One region of the Plantactinospora sp. CA-294935 genome, then DNA from elsewhere that is predicted to be linked to it. Evidence: predicted binding sites of a transcription regulator. Region 1 holds the regulator's gene; each other region holds the start of a gene.
What was found. The regulator HrcA, encoded in region 1, represses chaperone genes, less so after heat shock. The targets are predictions, from matches to a motif close to GGTTNGCACNCTCNNNNNGAGNGTGCNAACC.

Region 1 (7,742 bases):
CGCCCGGCCGGAGGAGATCGCGGCCGCCGTGCACTGGCTGGCCTCGCCCGAGGCGGAGTGGGCCTCCGGCACCATTGTGGACCTCAACGGCGCCTCCTACCTGCGCACCTGAGCCGCCGGCCGGCCGCCGGGCGGTGCCGCCCGGGGTCGGGGCGGTCCTCGTCGGGCAGCGGGAGGTGGCTCCGACTGGCAGGATGATCGATATCCGGCCGGTGGAGGGAGCGCGACGATGACGGTGGATCGGCGGGACGCGGAGACGGTCGGCGGGGACGACCCGGCGACGGTCGGCGGGGACGACGCGGCGACGGTCGGCGGGGACGACGCGGTGCGGGAACGGGCGCTCGCCGCGCTGGACCTGGAGACCAAGGTCCGGCTCCTCTCCGGCCAGGACTTCTGGACCCTGCCGGCCGTACCCTCGATCGGGCTCGGCTCGCTGGTGATGTCGGACGGCCCGGTCGGGGTACGCGGCGTCCGCTGGACCCCGGACGACCCGTCCACCGCCCTGCCCAGCCCGACCGCGCTCGCCGCCACCTGGGATCCCGAGCTGGCCCGGCAGGCCGGCCGGGTGCTCGGCGCCGAGTGCCGGCGCAAGGGCATCCACCTGCTCCTCGCCCCCACCGTCAACCTGCACCGCAGCCCGCTCGGCGGCCGGCACTTCGAGTGCTACTCGGAGGATCCGCTGCTCAGCGCCGAGATCGGCGTCGGCTATGTCACCGGCGTGCAGGACCTCGGCGTGGGCGCCACGGTCAAGCACCTGGTCGCCAACGACTCGGAGACGGAACGGATGACCGTGGACGTCCGGGTCTCCGAGCGGGCGCTCCGGGAGGTCTACCTCGTCCCGTTCGAGCGGATCGTCGCCGCCGGGGTCTGGGCGGTGATGGCGGCGTACAACGGGGTCAACGGGCACACCATGACCGAGCACGCCGGGCTGCTCCGGGACCTGCTCAGGCGGGAGTGGGGCTTCGACGGGATCGTGGTCTCCGACTGGACGGCGACGAAGAGCACCGAGGCGTCCGCGAACGCCGGGCTCGACGTGGTGATGCCGGCCGTCGGCGATCCGTGGGGTGCCGCGCTGGTCGCCGCCGTGCGGGCCGGCACCGTCGCCGAGGCCGAGGTGGACGAGAAGGTACGCCGGGTGCTCCGGCTCGCCGGCCGGGTCGGGCTGCTCGACGGCGTACCCCCGGTGGTGGACCCGGCCGACCTGCCGCGCCCGCCGGACGGCGCTGCCCTGGCGCACGCGGTGGCGGTCCGCTCCTTCGTGCTGGCCCGCAACGACGGCGACCTGCTGCCGCTCGACCCGGGCCGGCTGCGCCGGGTCGCGGTGCTCGGCGCCCTCGCCGACGACGCGCGGATCCAGGGCGGCGGCAGTGCCCTGGTCGCGCCGCCGCACGCGATCTCCCCGCTCGCCGGGCTGGCCGCCGCGCTCCCCGACACCGACCTCGGGTACGCGGTCGGCGCCGACCCCCGGCTCCGGCTACCGGCGGCCGGCGGCGTGGCCTGGACCCCGATCACCGCGACGCTGCGCGACGCCGACGGCCGGGAGCGCCACCGGGCGGAGCTGGACCGGGCGACGGTGCGCTGGATGGGTGACCTGCCGGACGGGCTGCCGCCGGACGAGCTGGCCAGCGTCGACCTCACCGCCGTACACACGCCGCTGACCAGCGGCACCGCCCGGCTCTCGATCGAGGGCTTCGGGGTCTTCACCCTCACCGTGGATGGCGTGGACCTCTTCGACGGTCCGCTCTACGACCCGGCCGAGGAGACCGGGACGGTCTTCCGGGCGACCGTCGAACGCCGGTTCGAGATCTCCGTCCGGGCCGGCGAACCGGTCGAGGTGCGGCTCACCCGCCGGATGGTCGACGGCGAAGACCCGGGCTTCGTGTCGTTCACCCTCGGGCATGCCGAGCCCACGGCCGCCTCGGACGACGAACTGCTCGACGAGGCGGTCCGGACGGCCGCCGGCGCCGACGTGGCGGTGGTGGTGGTCGGCACCACCGAGGAGGTGGAGTCGGAGGGGTTCGACCGGAGCACGCTGGCGCTGCCCGGCCGGCAGGACGAGCTGGTCTCCCGGGTCGCGGCGGCCAATCCCCGGACGGTGGTGGTGGTCAACGCCGGCTCGCCGGTGCTGATGCCCTGGGCCGACGAGGTGGCGGCGATCCTGCTCACCTGGTTTCCCGGCCAGGAGGCCGGGGCGGCGCTCGCCGACGTGTTGCTGGGGCGGGCGGAACCGGGCGGACGGCTCCCCACCACCTGGCCACGCCGGCCCGGGGACTGCCCGGCGCTGTCCACCACCCCGGTCGACGGGGTGCTCGACTACACCGACGGGGTCTTCGTCGGCTACCGGGGCTGGCGGGCCGCACCGCTCTTCCCGTTCGGGCACGGGCTCGGCTACACCGACTGGGCGTACGAGTCGCTGACCGTCGAGGTCGGGCCGGAGGGGCCGGTCGCGGTGGTCACGGTCCGGAACACCGGCGCCCGCCCGGGCCGCGAGGTGGTGCAGGTGTACGTCGGCCCGGAGGCCACCGATCCGGACCGTCCGGCCCGCTGGCTGGCCGGCTTCGCCGCTGCCGGTGCGGCTCCCGGCGCGGCGGTGACGGTACGGGTGCCGCTGCCGGAGCGGACCTTCCAGGTCTGGGAGCCGGAGGGCTGGCGGACCCGGTCCGGCCGGTACCGGGTGGAGGCGGGCCGCAGCGTCGCCGACCCACGCCTGACCGCCGCCCTCGACCGCTGACCCGGCCCCCTCACCCAACCCCGCCGGGGAGGCCGGCCAGGATTCTGGTAGATCTGTGGTCAGCTCCGAACCATAGATCTACAAGGATCTTGGACGGACACTGCCCGAGCACCGGGACGTCGGCCGTCCCGGCCGGCAAGCCGGTCCCGGACGGATCGTGGACCCGGGGTCACCAGCGGCCGAGTCGGGTGGAGAGCACGGCCAGTGCCGCGACCCCGGCGGTCGAGGTCCGCAGCACCTCGGGCCCGAGCCGGACCGGTACGGCGCCGGCCGAGGCCAGCGTCTCCAGTTCGGCCGGCGACACGCCGCCCTCCGGGCCGACCACCAGCACGACGTCACCGGTCGCGGGCAGTTCGGCGGTGCCGAGCCGGGCCTCCGCCTCCTCGTGCAGCACGAAACCGGCCGCCGCCCCGGCGATCCGCCGGGCCACCGCGCGGGTCGACTCGTCCGGCGCCTGCGCCGACCCGGCGATCGCCGGCAGCCAGGGCCGGCGGGCCTGCTTGGTCGCCTCGCGGGCGGTCGCCACCCAGCGGTCCCGGGCCCGGGCGCCCCGGTCGCCGCGCCACTGCGCCACCGAACGCTCGGCCGCCCACGGCACGATCTCGTCCACCCCGACCTCGGTCATCGCCTGCACGGCCAACTCGGCCCGGTCACCCTTGGCGATGCCCTGCACCACCACCAGGCGCGGGTCGGGCGGGTCGGCGTACCGCCGGGAGGTGACCGAGGCGGTCAGGGTGCCCCGGCCGACGGCGGTGACCACGGCGGTCAGGGTGCCGCCGCGCCCGTCGGCGAGCAGTAGCTCCGCACCGGTACGCAGCCGCTGCACGGTCGCGGCGTGGTGCCCCTCCGGACCGTCCAGCGTGACGGAGTCGCCGGGCGGCAGCGACTCGACCAGGAACAGCGGCGCGCTCACGGCGAGCAGGTTAGCGGGTCGTCCGCCCGGCACGGCTCGCCGGCCGGGCGACGCGCCCGTCAGGCGTGGCCGTTGAAGGCGTCCCGCATCCGGGAGAAGAAGCCGCCCTGCTTGGTCAGCTCGGCGACCTCCTCGCCCCGGGTCTTGGCGAACTCGCGCAGCATCCGCTCCTGCTCGGCGTCGAGCTTGGTCGGGGTACGCACGTCGAGGTGCACGTAGAGGTCACCCCGGCCGGTACCGCGCAGGTGCGGCACCCCCCGGGCCCGCAGCCGCAGCGTCGAGCCCGGCTGGGTGCCCGGCTTGACGTCGACCGGCTCCTCGCTGTCCAGCGTCTTGATGGTCAGCCGGGTGCCGAGCGCGGCGGCGGTCATCGGCACGGTGACACGGCAGTGCAGGTCGTCGCCCTTGCGGGAGTAGACGTCGTGCGGCCGCTCGTGGATCTCGACGTAGAGGTCGCCGGCCGTACCGCCGCCGGGGCCGACCTCGCCCTGCTGGGCCAGCCGGATCCGCATGCCGTCCTCGACCCCGGCCGGGATCTTGACGGTCAGCGAGCGGCGGGTACGCACCCGGCCGTCACCGGCGCAGGTCGGGCAGGCGTGCGGGATGACCGTGCCGTACCCCTGGCAGACGGTGCACGGCCGGGACGAGACGACCTGGCCGAGGAAGGTCCGCTGCACCGACTGCACCTCGCCCCGCCCGCCGCACGCCTCACAGGTGGCGAGATGGGTACCGGGCGCCGTGCCGGCCCCGGAGCAGGTGGTGCAGAGCACGGCGGTGTCCACCGCGATCGGCGCCTCCACCCCGAACGCCGTCTCGTGCAGGTCGAGTTCGAGTCGCAGGATCGCGTCGGCACCGGGCCGGGTACGCGGACGCGGCCCGCGCGCGCCACCCGCCGCCCCGAAGAACGCATCCATGATGTCCTGGAAGCCGACGAACGGCCCACCGGCACCGCCCGGGCCGGCCCCGGGGCCGCCGCCGGGGGCCAGCGGGTCGCCACCGAGGTCGACGATCTGCCGCTTCTGGTCGTCCGAGAGGACCTCGTACGCGGCGTTGATGTCCTTGAACTTCTCGTGTGCCTCCGGATCCGGATTCACGTCCGGGTGGTACTGCCGCGCCAACTTGCGGTAGGCGCGCTTGATGTCGTCGTCGGAGGCGTCCCGGCTGACGCCGAGAATCCCGTAGTAGTCCTTGGCCACTGCGTTCCGTGTCCTCATGTCTGTCTCGCGTTACCGTCCGCCGGTCGTCAGGGTGAGCTTTGGTGGTCAGTTCTGCGCCAGCACGTCGCCGACGTAGCGTGCCACGGCCCGCACCGTGGCGATGGTGCCCGGGTAGTCCATCCGGGTGGGACCCAACACGCCGAGTCCGCCGACGATGGTCGTACCCGGACCGTATCCCGTGCTGACCACCGAGGTGGCCCGCAGATTGTCGATCTCGTTCTCGTCGCCGATGCGTACCTGGAGGGTGTTCGGCTCCACCTCGCCGATCAGCTTGAGCAGGATGACCTCCTCCTCGAGCGCCTCGAGGATGGGCCGCAGCGAACCCTGGAAGTCGAGCAGCCCGCCCCGGGTCAGGTTGGCGGTGCCGGCCATCACGATCCGCTCCTCGTGCCGCTCGACCAGGGTCTCCAGCAGCACCGTGGCGAGCGTGGTCATCGCCGGGCGGAGCCCGGGGGCCACCTCGTCGACCAGCGCCTGGACCAGCGGCGGGGTCTCGGCCAGCTTCTCGCCGCCGAGCCGCTCGTTGACCAGCCGGCGCAGGTCGGTCACGTCGTCGGCGCTGATCGGGGTCGGCAGCTCGACCAGCCGCTGCTCCACCCGACCGGTGTCGGCGATCATGACCAGCATCAGCCGGGTGGTGGAGATCGGCACCAGCTCCAGGTGCCGGACGGAGGACCGGGCCAGGCTCGGGTACTGCACCACGGCCACCTGCCGGGTGAGCTGGGCGAGCAGCCGGACCGTACGGTGCACCACGTCGTCGAGGTCCACCGCGCCGACCAGGAAGCGCTCGATCGCCCGGCGCTCGGCCGGGGTGAGCGGCTTGACCCGGGAGAGCCGGTCCACGAAGAGCCGGTAGCCACGGTCCGTGGGGACCCGGCCGGCGCTGGTGTGCGGCTGCCGGATGTAACCCTCCTCCTCCAGCACGGCCATGTCGTTGCGGACGGTGGCCGGGGAGACCCCGAGCTGGTGCCGCTCGACCAGGGCCTTGCTGCCGACCGGTTCCTGGGTGGCGACGTAGTCCTCCACGATCGCGCGCAGCACGTCGAGCTTGCGGTCGTCGAGACCCATCCTCACCTCCCTGCGACGTCCCGGCCCCGGCTGGGCGAAACGACCGGGGCGGCCACGACGGTCGGGCCAGGTCCGCCCTGGCACTCGACTGTAGCGAGTGCCAGTCTACGACCAAGGCGTACCCGGCGCGATGATCGATTGGAAGGGCTATCCGAACCCGGACAACAGGCTTGCCAGCACACCCTACCCCGGTCGGCCTAGCAGGCACGGTCGGCCATTGTCCAGATTCAATGAACCTTTTTCAACCTCCCCTTGCGGTCCGTGGGACCGCAGGGTCAGACGCGGTGTGTGAGCGCCGCGCGGTTCAGGTTGAAAAAGGTTCAATCCGGGGGGCGGCTGGCGCCGGTTGAGCGGGAGTCCTACCGTGACCTCCATGACTGAACCGCCTCGCCCTCCCGGAGAATACGGCGGTCCGCCCCCGGACCCGACCGCCCCGATGAATCCGGGCCAATACCCGACGCCAGGCGAGGGGTACCCCCCGCCCGCCGCACCCCAGTACGGTGCGCCCGGCTCGCCCTCGCCGACCTCCGGCGGCGGCACGTACCCGACCTCGGGCGGCGGGACCTACCCGACGTCAGGTGGCGGGACCTACCCGACCTCCGGTGGCGGTTATCCCCCGCCCGGGGGCTACCCGCCGCCCGGCGGTTACCCACCCCCCGGCGGCGGTTACCCACCCCCCGGCGGCCAGCCCCCGGGCGGGTACCCGGGTGCCGGCTACCCGCCACCGGGCGGCTACCCGCCACCGGGCAACCCGTACGGCGCACCGGCACCGTCCGGCTACGCCAACAGCGACGAGAAGACCTGGGCCCTGATCGCCCACTTCGGCGGCATCGTGGTCGGCTTCATCGCCTCGCTCGTCGCGCTGCTCGCCAAGGGCAACGAGTCGCCGACCGTACGCGCGCACGCGGTCGAGGCGCTCAACTTCCAGATCACCTGGGGCATCATCTCGATCGTCTCGCTCATCGTCGGGACCTGCACCCTCGTGCTGTTCTTCCTGCCGCTGATCGCCTGGCTGGTGGTGCTGATCTTCTCGATCATCGCCGGCATGAAGGCCAACGAGGGCGTGCTGTACCGCTACCCGATGTCCATCCGCATGATCAAGTAGTGCCGACAGCGCCGTGCTGGCCCGTGCCGGATCCGGCGCGGGCCATCGCACTGTCGGGGCCGGGTCAGGGCAGCAGGTCCCGGACCACCGCGTCGGCCAGCAGCCGCCCGCGCAGGGTGAGCACGGCCCGCCCCGCGTCGTACGCCGCCCCGTCCAGCAACCCGGTTTCGCGGTACCGGGACGCACCCGCCCGCCCCGCGTCGTCCAGCGCCGTCAGCGGCAGCCCGGTGGCGAGCCGGAGCCGGAGCAGCACCTCCTCCACCCGCCGCTCCCGCGCCGACAGCACCTCCCGGGCCTGCCCGGGGGACTGCCCCGCGCCGAGTCGGGCCGCGTAACTCGACGGGTGCTTGACGTTCCACCAGCGGACCCCGCCGACGTGGCTGTGCGCGCCGGGACCGAGGCCCCACCAGTCGCCGCCGGCCCAGTAGAGCAGGTTGTGCCGGCAGGCAGCAGCCGGCGTGCGGGCCCAGTTGGAGACCTCGTACCAGGAGAAACCCGCCTCGGAGAGCGCCGCCTCCGCGGCCAGGTAGCGGTCCGCCGCCACGTCGTCGTCCGGGTACGCCAGCTCGCCGCGCCGCATCCGGGCGGCCAGCCGGGTGCCGTCCTCGACGATCAGGGCGTACGCGCTGACGTGGTCGACCCCGGCGGCCAGCACCGCCTGGAGCGACGCCGCGAAGTCCTCCGCGCGCTCCCCCGGCGTCCCGTAGA
Region 2 (7,742 bases), 720 kb from region 1:
TTTTTGGACGATTCGTCCCGCGGATCTGGTTCGGGGCCAGAAGTTCGCGATCAAGTACGTGTGAGCCGTCCCCGCCCGGGGTACCGGGACCCGTGGTCGGATCGGTGCGCCTGCGCGGCCCGCCGCCCGGATCCCGACCCGGAGCAGGTCGTCGCGGTGCCGCGCGGAAGGAGGGTGCTGATGTCGAACGTACGCAGGCTGCCTGGACCCATCGTCGATCTGTGGGAGTGGCAGCGGCTTGGCGCCTGCCGGGGCCGGGACAGCGCCCAGTTCTTCCACCCGGAAGGCGAGCGGGGCTCGTCCCGCAACCGCCGGGAGGCCAACGCCAAGGCGGTCTGCATGGCCTGCCCGGTCCGTGCCGAGTGCGCCGCCCACGCGCTCGCCGTACGCGAGCCGTACGGGGTGTGGGGTGGCTTCAGCGAGTCCGAACGGCTGCGGCTGCTCGCCGTCGGCTGGGAGGATCTCGCCGACCGTCGGCAGAACCGGGTCGACGTCACCCGGCTGGAGGCCCGGCTCGGCCGGCCCTTCCGGTCGACGGTGCCGGCCCAGCGGTCGGCCTGACCCCCCGCACGACCGGCCCGGTCAGGGTCCGGTCCGGTGATCGGCGCACCGGGGTACTCAGGTCACGGTGACCCTGACGGTGTGCCAGCCGGTGGCGCCGTCCGGCTCGACCGGTCGCGACTGGCCGGTCTGCGTCGCCCCGTCGGCGTCGGTCGCGCGCACCTGGAGGACGTGCTCACCAGGGGTGGCGAGCCATCGCCAGGACCACTGCGTCCAGGTGTCGGTCGAGACCGATCCGGCCAGGGTCGCCGGCTGCCAGTCGCCGTCGTCGACCCGTACCTCCACCTGCCGGATCCCGACGTGCTGCGCCCAGGCCACCCCGGCGACGGTGACCGGACCGGCCGGCACCGTCCGGCCCGCCCGTGGGGTGTCGATCCGCGACTGGGTCTTGATCGGTCCCCGCGCCGACCAGCCCCGGGGCACCCAGTACGCGTCGAAGTCGGCGAAACTGGTCAGCTCCAGCTCCACCAGCCACTTGCAGGCCGAGACGTAGCCGTACAGGCCGGGTACCACCACCCGGACCGGGAAGCCGTGCTCGATCGGCAGCGGTTCGCCGTTCATCCCGACGGCCAGCATCGCGTCCCGGCCGTCGGTGAGCACCTCGGTCGGGCTGCCGCAGGTCCAGCCGTCGGTGGAGCGGGCCACCACCTGGTCCGCCCCGGGCAGCGGCCCCGCCTCGGCGAGCAGCGGCCCGAGCGGTACGCCGAGCCAGCGGGCGTTGCCGATCAGGTCGCCGCCGACCTCGTTGGAGACGCAGGCGAGGGTGATGTGCCGTTCGATCATCGGCCGGGCGAGCAGGTCGGCATAGCTCAGCGTGATCGGATTGCGCACCCGGCCGTGAATCCGCAACTGCCATCCCTCCGGGTCCACCCGTGGCACCACCAGTGCGGTGTCGATCCGGTAGAAGTCCCGGTTCGGCGTGACGTACGAGGACAGCCCCGGCACCGCCAGCTCGGCGTTCGGCGGCACCGGCGCCGCCGGGCTGGCCGGGAGCGGCAGCTCGATCGCCGCGCGGGCGGCCGAGACACCTCGCCGGGTCGACAGCCAGCGCCCGCCGAAGCCGCCGACCGCCGCCGCGCCGACCGCCACCCCGACCCCGGTCAGGAACCGCCGCCGGGCGTACGCGTCCGGGTACGCGGCAGCGGAGGGCGGCACGCCGGCCGGCACCGGCCCGGTCGCCTCGATCGGCGTGGCCAGGGCTCGGCCGAGCGGGCCGGCGACGAAGAGCCGGAGCACGCCGGCCGCGAGTACGGCGCCGACCAGCGAGGGCAGCACCGCGACCGGACCGGCCCCGGGGCGGGTCAGCGCCGCCAGTACGCCGACCGCGCCGAAGAGGGCGATCCCGGCGTACCCGAGGGGCAGCGAGCGGACCGCGACCAGCCCGACCAGTGCGGCGAACCCGGCCAGCAGTACGGCGGTGCCGACCAGGAGTGCGATCTTGTCGTACACGTAGAAGACGTCGACGGCGAACCGCTTGAGCGGTGCGGGCGCCAGGTCCACCACCACGCCGCCGACCGCGACCAGCGGCGCGGAGCGCGCCCCGGTGAGCACCGCCACCGCCTCGGCCACCCCGACCGCGACGGCCGCGGCGGCCAACCCGGCCAGCGCACCGAACCGGCGCGGCAGGCCGCCGTGCCGGCCCGGGACGGTCGGTGCCGGTCCGTTACCGCCCAGATCCGGGATCACCCTCATCCGACCAGTGTTGCCGGCCGGGACCCGAGCGGGAAAGGCACGTCAGGGGTTCGTAATCCCGGTGCCGGCGAGCCCGCTGTGCAGGGTGACCGCCGCCGTCTCGGCGTCCCGGCGCGCCTCTGGCGCAGAAACGAAGATCCGCGTGAGCGGGGCGCCGGACGTGGAGACTCCCACGCCGGACCGCTCACGCGGATCTCGGTGTCGCGACCGGGGGTACGGATCAACGCGATCCGGGCCCGGACCGGTCAGAAGCCCGGACCGTGCTGGTGGCCGTGCCCGTGACCGTGGCCGTGCCCACCGGCGGCGGCCGGCTCGGCCTTCTCCGGCTTCTCCACGACCAGGCTCTCGGTGGTCAGCAGCAGCCCGGCGATCGACGCCGCGTTGGTGACCGCGTTGCGGGTCACCTTCACCGGGTCGATGATGCCGGCCTTGGCCAGGTCCTTGTACTCGCCGGTGGCGGCGTCGAGGCCGTTGCCCCAGCCCTGCTCGGCGACCTTCTGCACCACCACGTAGCCGTCGTGGCCGGCGTTCTGGGCGATCCACCGCAGCGGCTCGACCAGCGCCTTGCGGACGATCGAGACGCCCACCTTCTCGTCACCGGTAAGGCCCAGGTCGCCGTCGAGCGCCGAGACGATCTGCACCAGCGCGGCACCGCCGCCCGGTACGGTGCCCTCCTCGACCGCGGCCTTGGTCGCGGCGATGGCGTCCTCGATGCGGTGCTTGCGCTCCTTCATCTCGACCTCGGTCGCCGCACCGGCCTTGATCACCGCGATGCCGCCGGAGAGCTTCGCCAGCCGCTCCTGGAGCTTCTCGCGGTCCCAGTCGGAGTCGGACGCCTCGATCTCCTTGCGGATCTGGGTGATCCGCTCGGTGACGTCGTTGTCCCGGCCCCGGCCGTCGATCACGGTGGTGTTGTCCTTGTCGACCACGACCCGGCGGGCGGTGCCGAGCACCTCCAGGCCGACCGAGTCGAGCTTGTAGCCCAGCTCGGGGGCGACCACCTCGCCACCGGTCAGGATCGCCATGTCCTGGAGCATCGCCTTGCGCCGGTCGCCGAAGCCGGGCGCCTTCACCGCGCAGACCTTGACGGTCTTGCGGATCGCGTTGACCACCAGGGTGGAGAGCGCCTGCCCCTCCACGTCCTCGGCGATGATCAGCAGCGGCTTCGCGGTCTGGAGGACCTTCTCCAGCAGCGGCAGCAGCTCCTCGATCGAGGAGATCTTCTGGGTGGTGATCAGGATGTACGGCTCGTCGAGCACCGCCTCCTGCGCCTCGGTGTCGGTGACGAAGTTCGGCGAGATGAAGCCCTTGTCGAACTGGAGGCCCTCGGTGACCTCCAGCTCGGTGGCCAGGGTCGAGCCCTCCTCGACGGTGATCACACCGTCCCGGCCGACCTTCTCCATCGCCTCGGCGATCAGGTCGCCGATGGTGGCGTCCTGGGCCGAGATGGTCGCCACGTGCGCGATCGACTCCCGGCTGCCCACCTCGACGGCCTTCTCCAGCAGCGCCGAGGAGATCTTCTCGGCCGCCAGGTCGATACCGCGCTTCAGCCCGGCCGGGCCGGCACCGGCCGCGACGTTGCGCAGGCCCTCCCGGACCATCGCCTGGGCCAGCACGGTGGCGGTGGTGGTCCCGTCGCCGGCGACGTCGTTGGTCTTGGTCGCCACCTCCTTGACCAGCTGCGCGCCGAGGTTCTCGTACGGGTTGGTGAGCTCGATCTCCTTGGCGATGGTCACGCCGTCGTTGGTGATCGTCGGAGCACCGAACTTCTTGTCCAGGACGACGTTGCGCCCACGCGGGCCGAGAGTGACCTTGACCGTGTCCGCGAGCGTGTTGACACCGTGCTCCAGCAGGTGCCGGGCGTCATCCGAGAAGCTCAGAATCTTCGCCATTGTGTTAACAGGGTCCCTTCACGCAGCGCTGCCCCGGCCCGGCGGGGCCGGTCCGGGGCAGCGTCAGTGGATCAGTCAGATCACTTCTCGATGACGGCGAGGACGTCGCGGGCGGAGAGCACCAGGTACTCCTCGCCGGCGTACTTGACCTCGGTGCCGCCGTACTTCGAGTAGATGACCGTGTCGCCGACCTTCACGTCAACCGGGATCCGGTTGCCGTCGTCGTCGAAACGGCCGGGGCCGACAGCGAGGACGGTGCCCTCCTGCGGCTTCTCCTTGGCGGTGTCGGGAATCACGATGCCCGACGCCGTGGTCGTCTCAGCCTCGTTCGCCTGGACCAGGATCCGGTCCTCGAGCGGCTTGATCGCAACCTTGGTCGCGGTAGTCACGGGCATACCCTCCTGGGGTACTTGGTTTCTGTACCGGCCGGCGAGCCGACCAGCGTCAATCTGCCACATGCCACCGGGCGGGTCCGTCGTCGCGGGTGCCGGTCCGCCTGGCGTTCAGCTCCCGGACAACGGCCCGAAAGCTGGCACCCTCGGTTTGAGAGTGCTAACCGCAGGTTATGCCGACGGCTAGCACTCCGTCAAGGAGAGTGCCAACCCGACACACCCTTCGGTGACCCTGGCCGGCACAATGCTCCGGTGGATCCCGAGCAGTTCGCCGCGCTGCGTACCCCGGCGGGGGAAACCGCGCTGGCCAGGGCCGCCGAGCTGGCCGGCGGCGACCCGCTGGCCGCGGCGGCCGCGCTGCGCTCGGCCGGGGTACCGGCCGGGCTGGCCGCCGCCGCGCTGACCCAGGCCGAGCTGCGGCGCCGGGCGACCGCCAAGTTCGGCCCGGAGGCGGCCGGGATGTTCTTCACCCGGGCCGGGCTGGAACAGGCAACCCGGGCCGGGGTCGCGGCGCGCCGGGCCGCCCGGCTGCGCGCCGCCGGGGTACGCACCCTGGTCGATCTCGGCTGCGGCCTCGGCGCCGACGCGCTCGCCGCCGCCCGGGCCGGCATCCGGGTGTACGGCGTGGAGGCCGATCCGGTCACCGCGGCGATGGCCGCCGCGAACGCCGGGGCGGCCGGGGTGGCCGACCGGTTCACCGTGACCGTCGGCGACGCGACCCGGTTCGACCTCACCGCCGTCGACGAGCCGGTCGACGCGGTGTTCTGCGATCCGGCGCGGCGGACGGCCGGTACCGGCCGGCGGATCTTCGACCCGGCCGCCTACTCCCCACCCTGGGACTTCCTGCTCGGCCTGGCCGGCCGGGTCCCCCGGACGGTCTTCAAGGTCGCACCCGGGATCGACCACCGGCTGCTGCCGGCGGATGCCGAGGGCGAGTGGGTCAGCGTCGACGGCGACCTGGTCGAGGCGACCGTCTGGTCCGGCCCGCTCGCCGCCGCGCCCCGCCGGGCCACCCTGCTGGCCGGGACGACGGCGCTGCACGAACTGACCGGCGACGGCAGCCGGCGGGCCCCGGTCGGCCCGGTCCGGCGCTACCTCTACGACCCCGACCCGGCGGTGGTCCGCGCGCACCTGGTCGCCGAGTTCGCCGGTACGGTCGGCGGCACGCTCGCCGACCCCGAGATCGCGTACGTCTACGCCGACGCCGCCCGCCCCACCCCGTACGCCCGGTGCCTGGAGGTGGTCGAGTCGCTGCCGTTCTCGCTGAAGCGGCTGCGCGCCCGGCTGCGGGACCTCGACGTCGGGCGGGCGGAGATCCTGAAGCGGGGTTCCGCGCTGGAGCCGGAGCGGCTCCGCCGCGACCTGCGGCTGGCCGGCAGCAAGCCGATCAGCCTGGTGCTGACCCGGATCGCCGACGCCCCCACGGTGCTGCTCTGCCGTCCGGTGCCGGCCCCGGAACCGGACGCCTCGACCGGGTAGGGTGCGGATCATGGCAGGCAGGGGCACCCCGGCGACCGCGCTGCTGGCACGGCAGCGGGTCCCGCACACCCTGCACCCGTACGACGTCGCGCCGGACACCCCGAACTACGGCGCCGAGGTGGCGGCGGCGCTGGGCGTACCGCCGGAGCGGGTCTTCAAGTCGCTGGTCGCCAGCGTCGACGGGATGCTGACCGTGGCAGTGGTACCGGTCACCGGGGAACTCGACCTCAAGACGCTGGCGACGGCGGTCGGCGGCAAGCGGGCGTCGCTGGCCGACCGGGCGCTGGCCGAGCGGACCACCGGCTACGTCCGGGGCGGGATCAGTCCGCTGGGTCAGCGCAAGGCGCTGCGTACCGTGATCGACGCCTCGGCCGAGCGCTTCCCCACCATCTACGTCTCAGCGGGCCGCCGCGGGCTGGAACTCGAACTCGCCCCGGCCGACCTGATCCGGCTCACCTCCGCCACCACCGCACCGGTCGCCGCGCCCTGATCCCGGCCGGGCCGCGCCGGGTGTCCGGCGAGCCAGCCACCGCGAACGATCATTTCCGGCGTATCGCCGCTGGCCAATGCCGGGATGTCCGTCACGTTGCCGAATTGTTATCCGCAACAACAAACTCGTGACCTCGACGACCTTGCCCCGAAGAGCTCTCGCGCAATACGTTGCCGGACACAACAAAAGTGAGGCGGGCGGTCGCCACAGCCCACCAAGAACTCTGCCGGAGCGACCCGGCGGAGCCGCTGGCGAGGCAGCCCAACGGGGGGAGGCCACCGGGCAGCACGGCGACCCGCTCGGGCGTACCACCGCTCCGACCCGAGACACCACACCCACCCCGAAAGGACCCGTGCAATGCGCAGAGGGATCCTCACCATCGCTGCCGTGGGCCTGCTGGCCACGGGCGGTCTCGCCGCCTGCGGCGACGATTCCGGCGGCGAAGGTGGCAGCACCGCCGAGCCGATGATCGGCGTCATCCTCCCGGACAGCGCCTCCTCGGTCCGCTGGGAGACCGCAGACCGCAAGTACCTGGAGGCGGCGTTCAAGGCCGCCGGCGTCAAGCACACCATCCAGAACGCCCAGGGCGACAAGGCACAGTTCCAGACCCTCGCCGACCAGATGATGACCGAGGGCGTCAACGTCCTGATGATCGTCAACCTGGACTCCGGCACCGGCAAGGCGGTGCTGGACAAGGCCAAGAGCCAGGGCGTGCTCACCATCGACTACGACCGGCTGACCCTGGGCGGCTCGGCCGAGTACTACGTCAGCTTCGACAACGAGGGCGTCGGCAAGCTCCAGGGCGAGGGTCTGGTCAAGTGCCTGACCGACAAGGGCGCCCAGAAGCCGGTCATCGCCGAACTGAACGGCTCGGAGACCGACAACAACGCCACGCTGTTCAAGAACGGCTACGACGGCGTGCTCAAGCCCAAGTACGACTCCGGCGAGTACGTCAAGGGCCCGGACCAGTGGGTGCCCGCCTGGGACAACGCCCAGGCCGGCACCATCTTCGAGCAGATGATGACCCAGCAGAACGGCAAGATCGACGGCGTACTGGCCGCGAACGACGGGCTGGGCAACGCGGTCATCTCCGTGCTGAAGCGGAACAAGCTCAACGGCAAGGTCCCGGTGACCGGCCAGGACGCCAGCGTGCAGGGCCTGCAGAACATCCTCGCCGGTGACCAGTGCATGACCGTCTACAAGGCGGTCAAGAAGGAGGCCGACGCGGCTGCGGAG
Region 3 (7,742 bases), 2.2 Mb from region 1:
CTCTCGTCCCCCCGCTCCCCTCCAAGGAACATCCAGGTCCAGTTCCTCCGACGAACGGTCGACGGCCTCGTGGCCGGGGATTGGAGTAGCCGCAGCGGTGTAAGCGACACCCAGACGGGATCTTCGGTCGAGGCAACTGGGCATATCGGGCCGAACAGGCGTACGATGGGGCTATCCCGGAAGCGACGACAACTCAGCCTTGAGGTGCCCGCCATACCGGCCCACCCCCCAGAGGGGGATGTCATGTCCGACCTTCTCCGCACCACCCAAGGCGCACCGGTCGATTCGGCCACCACGGCACCGCCGAAGCCCTCGGCCGCACCGACGTCGACGTCGCCGACGACGACCCGGATGCCACACACCCGCACCGGCGCCGCCTGGTTCGGGATCTGCGCCGCCGCGCTCATCTGCGTGGTGCTCATCGTCTTCATGCTGCAGAACACCCGCAGCGTCGAGATCAGCTTCCTGTGGATGCACGGCACTCTGCCGTTGGCCCTGGCCCTGCTGATCGCCGGTGTGGGCGTCGCGATCCTGACCATGGTGGTCGGCGTCGCCCGTATCACCCAACTGCGTAGGCTGTCCCGCCGCCGGCGTCACTGATCCGCGCCCTGGATCTGGGCGTACGACGAGCCGGGCGCGATGAGCCGCTGCGGTTGCGCAGCTGCGCCCTTCCGCTACCCCGCCGGCAAATTCGACGCCTCGGCCTGCCGTTCTCCCGACCTCAGCCCCTCGCCGGATCCCTTGCGGCGACGGGCGGAAGGAACCTGCCATGACACACGCCACTGCTACCAGCCGCGCGACGACGATCTCGCCAACGCCGCCATCGACTCCACGACTGCGGATGGAACCCACCGGCTCCCGCCGTACCCTCCTGGACGGCGGTTGGTGGCCCCGCTCGACCGACCCCGTCGCGGAACTGCCGGGGCTCGTCCTGGCCATCGACAAACTACGCGGACCCGTCACCAGGCTCGTCCTCGCCGCCGACGGCTGGGACATCCACCCCCGCCGGCTGGGGGTGGGTGACCGGGTCCTCCGGCTGGGCTACTTCAGCAGCCAGCCCATCAGCTTACTCACCGCGCTGTGCGCCAACGGCGACCGCGTCGACCTGCTGATCGTCCCGCCGAAGACCGCGAGCGACACCGCCGACGCGGCGATGGTCCTCGCCGCCGTCACCAGCAACCAGGTCCACCCCCAACACATCCTGCTCGCCGTCACCACGTCCACTCCGCGTGCGGTCGATGACGCTCCCGTAGCGGTGTGGGAGGACGAAGGCGGTCAGCCAGGTCTCACACCGCCCCGGATCTTGTCGGAGACGCGGTAGGGCGGCATCGTCCCGCCGACGATGTGGACAGACCACGGTGGGGCGGGGTTTCGGTACCGCACGCACCCGGCGGCGCCACACGGCGGCGTACGACGAGTTCCCGAGGAGGACGTTGTCCTTGCACTCTCGGGCGGCGAGTGCTAGACCATAGTTAGCACTCGCCCTTCGTGAGTGCCAGCCGAATGGGATGAGCCCTTTGTGGGCGTGCGCGATGTGTTCGTCGCAGGTCGGTCCGAGCAGTGCTGAACGTCGGCACGACGAGTAGAGGACGACACAGATGGCCAAATTGATCGTATTCGGTGAAGACGCCCGTCGCGGCCTCGAACGCGGCATGAACATGCTCGCCGACACGGTGAAGGTGACGCTCGGCCCCAAGGGCCGCAACGTCGTGCTGGGTAGCGGATGGGGTGCGCCGACCATCACCAACGACGGTGTGAGCATCGCCAAGGAGATCGAACTCGACGACCCGTACGAGAAGCTCGGTGCCGAGTTGGTCAAGGAGGTCGCGAAGAAGACCGACGACGTGGCCGGGGACGGCACGACGACGGCCACCGTCCTGGCCCAGGCACTGGTGCGGGAAGGACTGCGCAACGTTGCCGCCGGGGCGAACCCGGTCGCACTCAAGCGCGGCATCGAACAGGCCGTGGTCGCGGTGACCGAGGCGCTGCGCCACCAGGCCCAGGAGGTCGAGACCAGGGCGCAGATCGCGGCCACGGCGTCCATCTCCGCCGCCGACCCTGTTGTCGGTGAACTCATCGCCGAAGCGATGGACAAGGTCGGCAAGGAAGGCGTGATCACCGTCGAGGAGGGCAACACCTTCGGCCTGGAGCTGGAGTTCACCGAAGGCATCCGCTTCGACAAGGGCTACATCTCGCCCTACTTCGTCACCGACGCCGAACGGATGGAAGCCGTTCTCGACGACCCGTACCTGCTCATCGTCGAGAACAGGATCTCGAACCTGACCGACCTCCTCCCGATCCTGGAGCAGGTCATGCATGCGGGCAAGCCGCTGGCCATCATCGCCGAGGACGTCGAGGCGGAGGCCCTCGCCACCCTTGTCGTCAACACGGTCCGCGGCACCCTCACCTCGGTCGCGGTCAAGGCGCCCGGCTTCGGTGACCGCCGCACGGCCATGCTGGCCGACCTCGCCGTCCTCACCGGCGCTCAGGTTGTCAGCGACACCGTCGGTCACACGTTGGGCAACGTGACCCTCGACATGCTCGGCCGGGCCCGCAGGGTGGTCGCCACCCTGGACGAGACCACCGTCGTCGACGGTGCGGGTGAGCTGGACCAGATCGCCGGGCGCGTCGCGCAGCTCCGCTCCGAGATCCAACACAGCGACTCCGACTACGACCGGGAGAAGCTGCAGGAGCGGCTGGCGGCATTGGCCGGCGGCATCGCGGTGATCAAGGTCGGTGCGGCCACCGAGGTGGAACTCCGGGAGCGTAAGCACCGCATCGAGGACGCCGTCCGCAACGCCAGGGCCGCCATCGAGGAGGGCCTGCTACCCGGCGGTGGTGTGGCGTTGGCCAACGCCGCGGGCACGGCGTTCGACAAGCTCGACCTGGCCGGTGACGAGGCCACCGGCGCGAACATCGTACGGGTAGCCCTCACCGCGCCGCTCAGGCAGATTGCCAGCAACGCCGGCCATGAGGGAGCGGTGGTGGCAGAGAGGGTCAGCTCACTTCCACCCGGCCAGGGCCTCGACGCCGCCACGGGCGAGTATGTCGACATGATCAAAGCGGGCATCGTCGAACCTGCCAAGGTGACCCGTTTCGCATTGCAGAACGCTGCGTCGATTGCCGCGCTGTTCCTGAGCACCGAGGTACTCATCGTCGACAAGCCGTAGCCGCCCGGGCGCCGGGTCGCCGGCACCTCGGGTCTGGCACCGTCCGGGTCGGCCAGCACGGCTACGGCCGCACTGGCCGACCCGGACAGGGATGAAGCAGATCGGCCCGGCCGTCTCCGGACGGCCGGGCCGATCTGGGATCAGGCGGTGACGGTGAGCTGGTTCTTGACGCTGGTGACGCCGGCACCCGACCACGCCACGTTCTCGGCCTGACGGCGTTCGGCGCACGAGCGTACGGCCCCCCGCAGCGTTACCTCGGTGCCGTTGACCTCCGCCTCGACCTGCTCGGCGTCGAGCTGGGCGTTACGCCGGATCGCCGAGCCGATCGCCGCTTTCAGGTCGTCGGAAGCCGATGCGGGCGCCATCAGCCTGATGGTGTTGCTGACCGCCGTGACGCCCCTGAGATACATGACCGCGCGTGCGGCGGCCTCCCGCTCGTAGTGGCGGGTGACGGTGCCGGAGAGGGTGACCACACGATTGTGGACCCCGACCGTGACGGCGTCGGAGGGTACGTCGACCGCCCAGCCGAGCATTTGGTTCGCCGCCTCGGCGATGTCGCGGTCCTTGGCGCCGAACGCGCCCGGGTCGCGGACCACGATGTCGACGGCGACGGCCTGCACACCGGCCACCCGCATGGCCGCCCGTTTCGCCGTATGCCGCTCGGGCAGCGTGCCCACGTCACCGGAGAGTGTCACCACGCCGGCGTTCGCCAGCACCACGAGATGCGCGGCGTCAATGCTGGAATCGAAAGTCAGTTCGTTGGTGACGTTGGTCTGCAGGTCCCTGTCACTTACCTGGACGGTGCGTGTCATGGACCAACCCTGACCCTCCGCCTGCCTATGTGCCACCGCATTTGGTGCATATTCAAATATATCTTGAGCTTGATTCTCAACTGTGGGATTTTAATGCGCTATGCAAACCTATTCTGTGTCATCGTTTGTCTCCCGAGTGAACCTTTTTCAACCTCCCCTTGCGGTCCGTCAGAGGGCGAGGTCGGACGGGGTGTGTGAGCGCCGCGCGGTTCAGGTTGAAAAAGGTTCATTGTTGGGCCTCATCTCGCCGGAGGTCCGTGGAGTCTGTCCGGCCGGACGGGAGTGCGGGGCGTGCCGGGCGTCCCGCCGTCCTCGGGTGAACGCGAACCGCCGCTCGGAGCGCGTCGGGGCGTAGTGTTCGGGCTCACCCGGCTGACGCGTTCGCTCCACCGAGGCCCGCTCCGGCACCTTCAGGCCGGCCGAATTCGTACGCGAGGAGAAGCGGATGACGATCGACAACGACAAGACCGTCGATTTGTTGCGTGGTCGCGGTCACCAGGTCAGGGCCGACTGGATCGACCGCGGGCTGCCGGACGGGTTCGACGGCGTCTGTCCCGGGGACCCGCTCCCGACCGGCCTCCACCCCGCCGGCCTGGCCGATCGCGCATCGCGGTGAGGGTGGCCATGCTGGGACCGGTGGCGTGGCGCACGCCTCCACACCATTACGGGCCTTGGGAACAGGTGACCGGCCTGCTCGCCGATGGTCTGGTTGCCCGGGGCGTGGATGTGACGCTGTTCGCCACGTTGGACTCGGTCACCTCGGCCCGGTTGGACGGAGTGTGTCCACGGGGGTACGCGGACGATCCGGCCGTGGACGGGCGGGTGGCGGAGGCGATGCACGTCGCGCACGCGCTGGCGCGGTCCGCCGAGTTCGACCTGGTGCACAACCACCTCGACTGGCTGCCGCTGGCCTTTGCCGCGCACTGCCACGCTCCGCTGGTCACCACCATCCACGGCTTCTCGGATTCGGGGATCCTGCCCGCGTACGCGAGGGCCCGGTCGGCCTACGTGTCCATTTCCGACGCCGACCGGGTCGCCGCGCTCGACTATGTCGCCACCGTGTACCACGGAATCGATCTCGACGGGTTGCCGTTCGCGCCCGACGGGGGACCAGGACTGATCGCGTTCGGCCGGATCCACCCCGACAAGGGCACCCACATCGCGATCGAGATCGCCCGGCGAACCGGCCGGCCGCTGGCCATCTGCGGGATAGTCCAGGACGAGCGGTACTTCGCCGAAGAGGTGGCCCCGCACATCGACGGCGAACGCGTCATCTTCCACGGCCCGGTCGGCCCGCGTCGCCGCGGCGAGCTCCTCGGCGCCAGCGCGGCGCTGCTGCACCCGATCGCCTTCGACGAGCCGTTCGGCCTGTCGGTGGTGGAGTCGATGGCGTGCGGCACGCCGGTGGTGGCGTACCGGCGCGGAGCGATGCCGGAGGTCGTCGACGAGGGTGTGACGGGTTTCCTGGTGCACTCCGTCGAGCAGGCTGTCGCGGCCGTCGCCCGGATCGCGACCATCGACCGGCTCGGCTGCCGGATCCGTGCCCGGCAGCGGTTCGACGCCGACCGCATGGTGGCCGACTACCTGCGCGTGTACCACGACGTCGTCCGCTGACCGGATCGGTACCGTCCGCTGACAGGTCGATGCTGATAGTGTTGGCCCGCCGATGGCTTTCGAGGGTCCGGCACAGGTCCGCGATCGGCCAGACCCCGCGTGAGGCGGTGGCTCCCCGCAGACCCGTCCTGCCCGTCACACACGCTGGCCAGGTGGGCGCCACTATCGCGTGAGGTCCGTACCCGCTCGCGCGGCAGCGGCCGACAACCGAAAGGCGCGGCGCATGGCCCGCAGCTACGGTTTTCTCAGCACCCATCCACCGACCCAGTGCGGACTGGCCACCTTCAACGCGGCCTTGGCCGCCCATCTCGCCACGGACGGACCGCCAGACGGCGTTGTCCGCGTCATCGCCTCCGCCGAGGACCCCGCCGGTCCGGCGGCGCGGACCACCGGGCACGCGGGAGCGTTCGGCCCCGAGGTCGTGCATGACTGGTCGACGCGGGGCGTCGCCGGTTGGCGGGACGCCGCCACGGCCCTCGACCGCTACGACATCGCCGTCGTTCAACACGAGTACGGCATCTACCCCGGACCCGACGGCGAGGACGTGCTGCCGCTGCTGCGCCGGCTCACGGCGCCGAGCATCGTGGTCCTGCACACCGTGCTCGCGCATCCGACTGCCGGGCAGAAGGCGGTACTGGAGCAACTCGTGGACGCGGCAAGCGCGGTCGTCACCATGACCGACACCGCCCGCGACCGGTTGCTTGTCGGCTACACCGTCGAGGCTGGCAAGGTCACGGTGATCCCGCACGGCGCGGCCGAGCATGCCGCACCGCCCGTCGAACCGCGTCAGCGTCCCCACCTGCTCACCTGGGGACTGCTCGGCCCCGGTAAGGGAATCGAGTGGGCGTTGCGGGCCCTCGCCCGGCTACGCGACCTCCGCCCGATGCCCAGCTACACGGTCGCGGGCCGGACCCACCCGAAGGTGCTCGAGCACAACGGCGAGGCGTACCGGGCGGACCTGCACCGCTTGGGCGCGATCCTGGGTGTCTCGCACGCCGTCGACTACCAGCCGGTCTATCACGAGGAGAGCGCGCTGGGCCGGCTGATCCGCTCCGCTGATGCCGTCGTGCTGCCCTACGACTCTCGCGAGCAGGTCACCTCCGGCGTGCTCGTCGCGGCGGTCGCCGCCGGAGTCCCCGTCGTCGCGACGCCCTTCCCGCACGCTGTCGAGATGCTCACCGACGGCCCCGGTCTGCTCGTGCCCCACCAGGATCCGGCGGCACTGGCCGCCGCCATCCGGCGGATCCTGACCGAGCCCGGCCTGGCCGCCAGCCTCGCCGATCGCACCCGCACCGGGATATCGACGCTCCGATGGCCCGCGGTGGCGGCCCGGTACCACGCTCTCGCCGAGCGACTCCTCGCCGACAGAGTCCGCACCGGTGGCTCACCTGCCGTGACCGCCGCACCGGCATGACCGCACCCGCGTCCCGCCTGCCTGTGCCCGCGCCCAGTTTCGCGCACCTGGCCCGGCTGACCGACGACACCGGCCTGTTCGAACATGCCCGGAATGCCACCGTGCGCCGCGAACACGGCTACTGCACCGACGACGTCGCCCGTGGACTGGTCGTCACCAGCCGCGAACCCGATCCGCCCGACGCCGTACAGCAGCTCGCCGAGTGCTACCTGACCTTCCTCACCCACGCCCAGGACGACAGCGGCGCCTTCCACAACCGGCTCGGTCACGATCGACGCTGGACCGACGAGCCCGGTCTCGGCGACTGGTGGGGGCGGGCGGTGTGGGGGCTGGGCACCGCCGCCGCGCGCAGCCGCGCCCCGTGGATCCGCGACGAGGCCCTCGTCGCCTTCACGCTCAGTGCCGGTCGGCGATCGCCCGCGCCGCACGCGATGGCCTTCGCCGGCCTCGGCGCCGCCGAGGTACTGCACGGACAGCCGGACAACCGGATCGCGGCCGACTTGCTGGTCGACGCCGCCGTCGCCGTCGGTGTCCCGACCGGTGACCCGGACTGGCCGTGGCCGCAGCAGCGGTTGACCTACGCCAGCGCCGCTCTCGCGGAGGTCGTCATCGCCGCCGCTGACCTGCGCGGCGACACCAGGCTGCTCGCCGCCGGGCTGCGGATGCTGGCCTGGCTGCGCGACATCCAGTTCGCCAATGGTGTGCTGTCGGTCATCCCGGTCGCCGGGTGGC

Region 2: groES (co-chaperone GroES) is a predicted target of HrcA. The motif match lies at 4,673-4,703, and genes of this name have one in related genera.
Region 3: groL (chaperonin GroEL) is a predicted target of HrcA. The motif match lies at 1,471-1,501, and genes of this name have one in related genera.

What each region holds. Positions count from the first base shown of each region.
Region 1 is NZ_JBNJMU010000001.1:3,940,181-3,947,922, reverse strand. Features, by position in the region: gene ACQEVC_RS17695 (SDR family NAD(P)-dependent oxidoreductase) at 1-112, shown strand, start outside; gene ACQEVC_RS17690 (glycoside hydrolase family 3 C-terminal domain-containing protein) at 230-2,731, shown strand; gene ACQEVC_RS17685 (16S rRNA (uracil(1498)-N(3))-methyltransferase) at 2,901-3,644, opposite strand; gene dnaJ (molecular chaperone DnaJ) at 3,704-4,840, opposite strand; gene hrcA (heat-inducible transcriptional repressor HrcA) at 4,907-5,929, opposite strand; gene ACQEVC_RS17670 (DUF4870 domain-containing protein) at 6,303-7,034, shown strand; gene hemW (radical SAM family heme chaperone HemW) at 7,099-7,742, opposite strand, start outside.
Region 2 is NZ_JBNJMU010000001.1:3,215,547-3,223,288, reverse strand. Features, by position in the region: gene ACQEVC_RS14440 (WhiB family transcriptional regulator) at 181-561, shown strand; gene ACQEVC_RS14435 (molybdopterin-dependent oxidoreductase) at 619-2,253, opposite strand; gene groL (chaperonin GroEL) at 2,499-4,145, opposite strand; gene groES (co-chaperone GroES) at 4,226-4,540, opposite strand; gene ACQEVC_RS14420 (THUMP-like domain-containing protein) at 4,790-6,016, shown strand; gene ybaK (Cys-tRNA(Pro) deacylase) at 6,027-6,506, shown strand; gene ACQEVC_RS14410 (sugar ABC transporter substrate-binding protein) at 6,864-7,742, shown strand, end outside.
Region 3 is NZ_JBNJMU010000001.1:1,723,337-1,731,078, forward strand. Features, by position in the region: gene ACQEVC_RS07785 (lipopolysaccharide assembly protein LapA domain-containing protein) at 244-600, shown strand; gene ACQEVC_RS07790 (DUF5994 family protein) at 842-1,321, shown strand; gene groL (chaperonin GroEL) at 1,599-3,170, shown strand; gene ACQEVC_RS07800 (BON domain-containing protein) at 3,311-3,982, opposite strand; gene ACQEVC_RS07805 (hypothetical protein) at 4,428-4,598, shown strand; gene ACQEVC_RS07810 (glycosyltransferase family 4 protein) at 4,595-5,596, shown strand; gene ACQEVC_RS07815 (glycosyltransferase) at 5,820-7,010, shown strand; gene ACQEVC_RS07820 (glycosyltransferase) at 7,007-7,742, shown strand, end outside.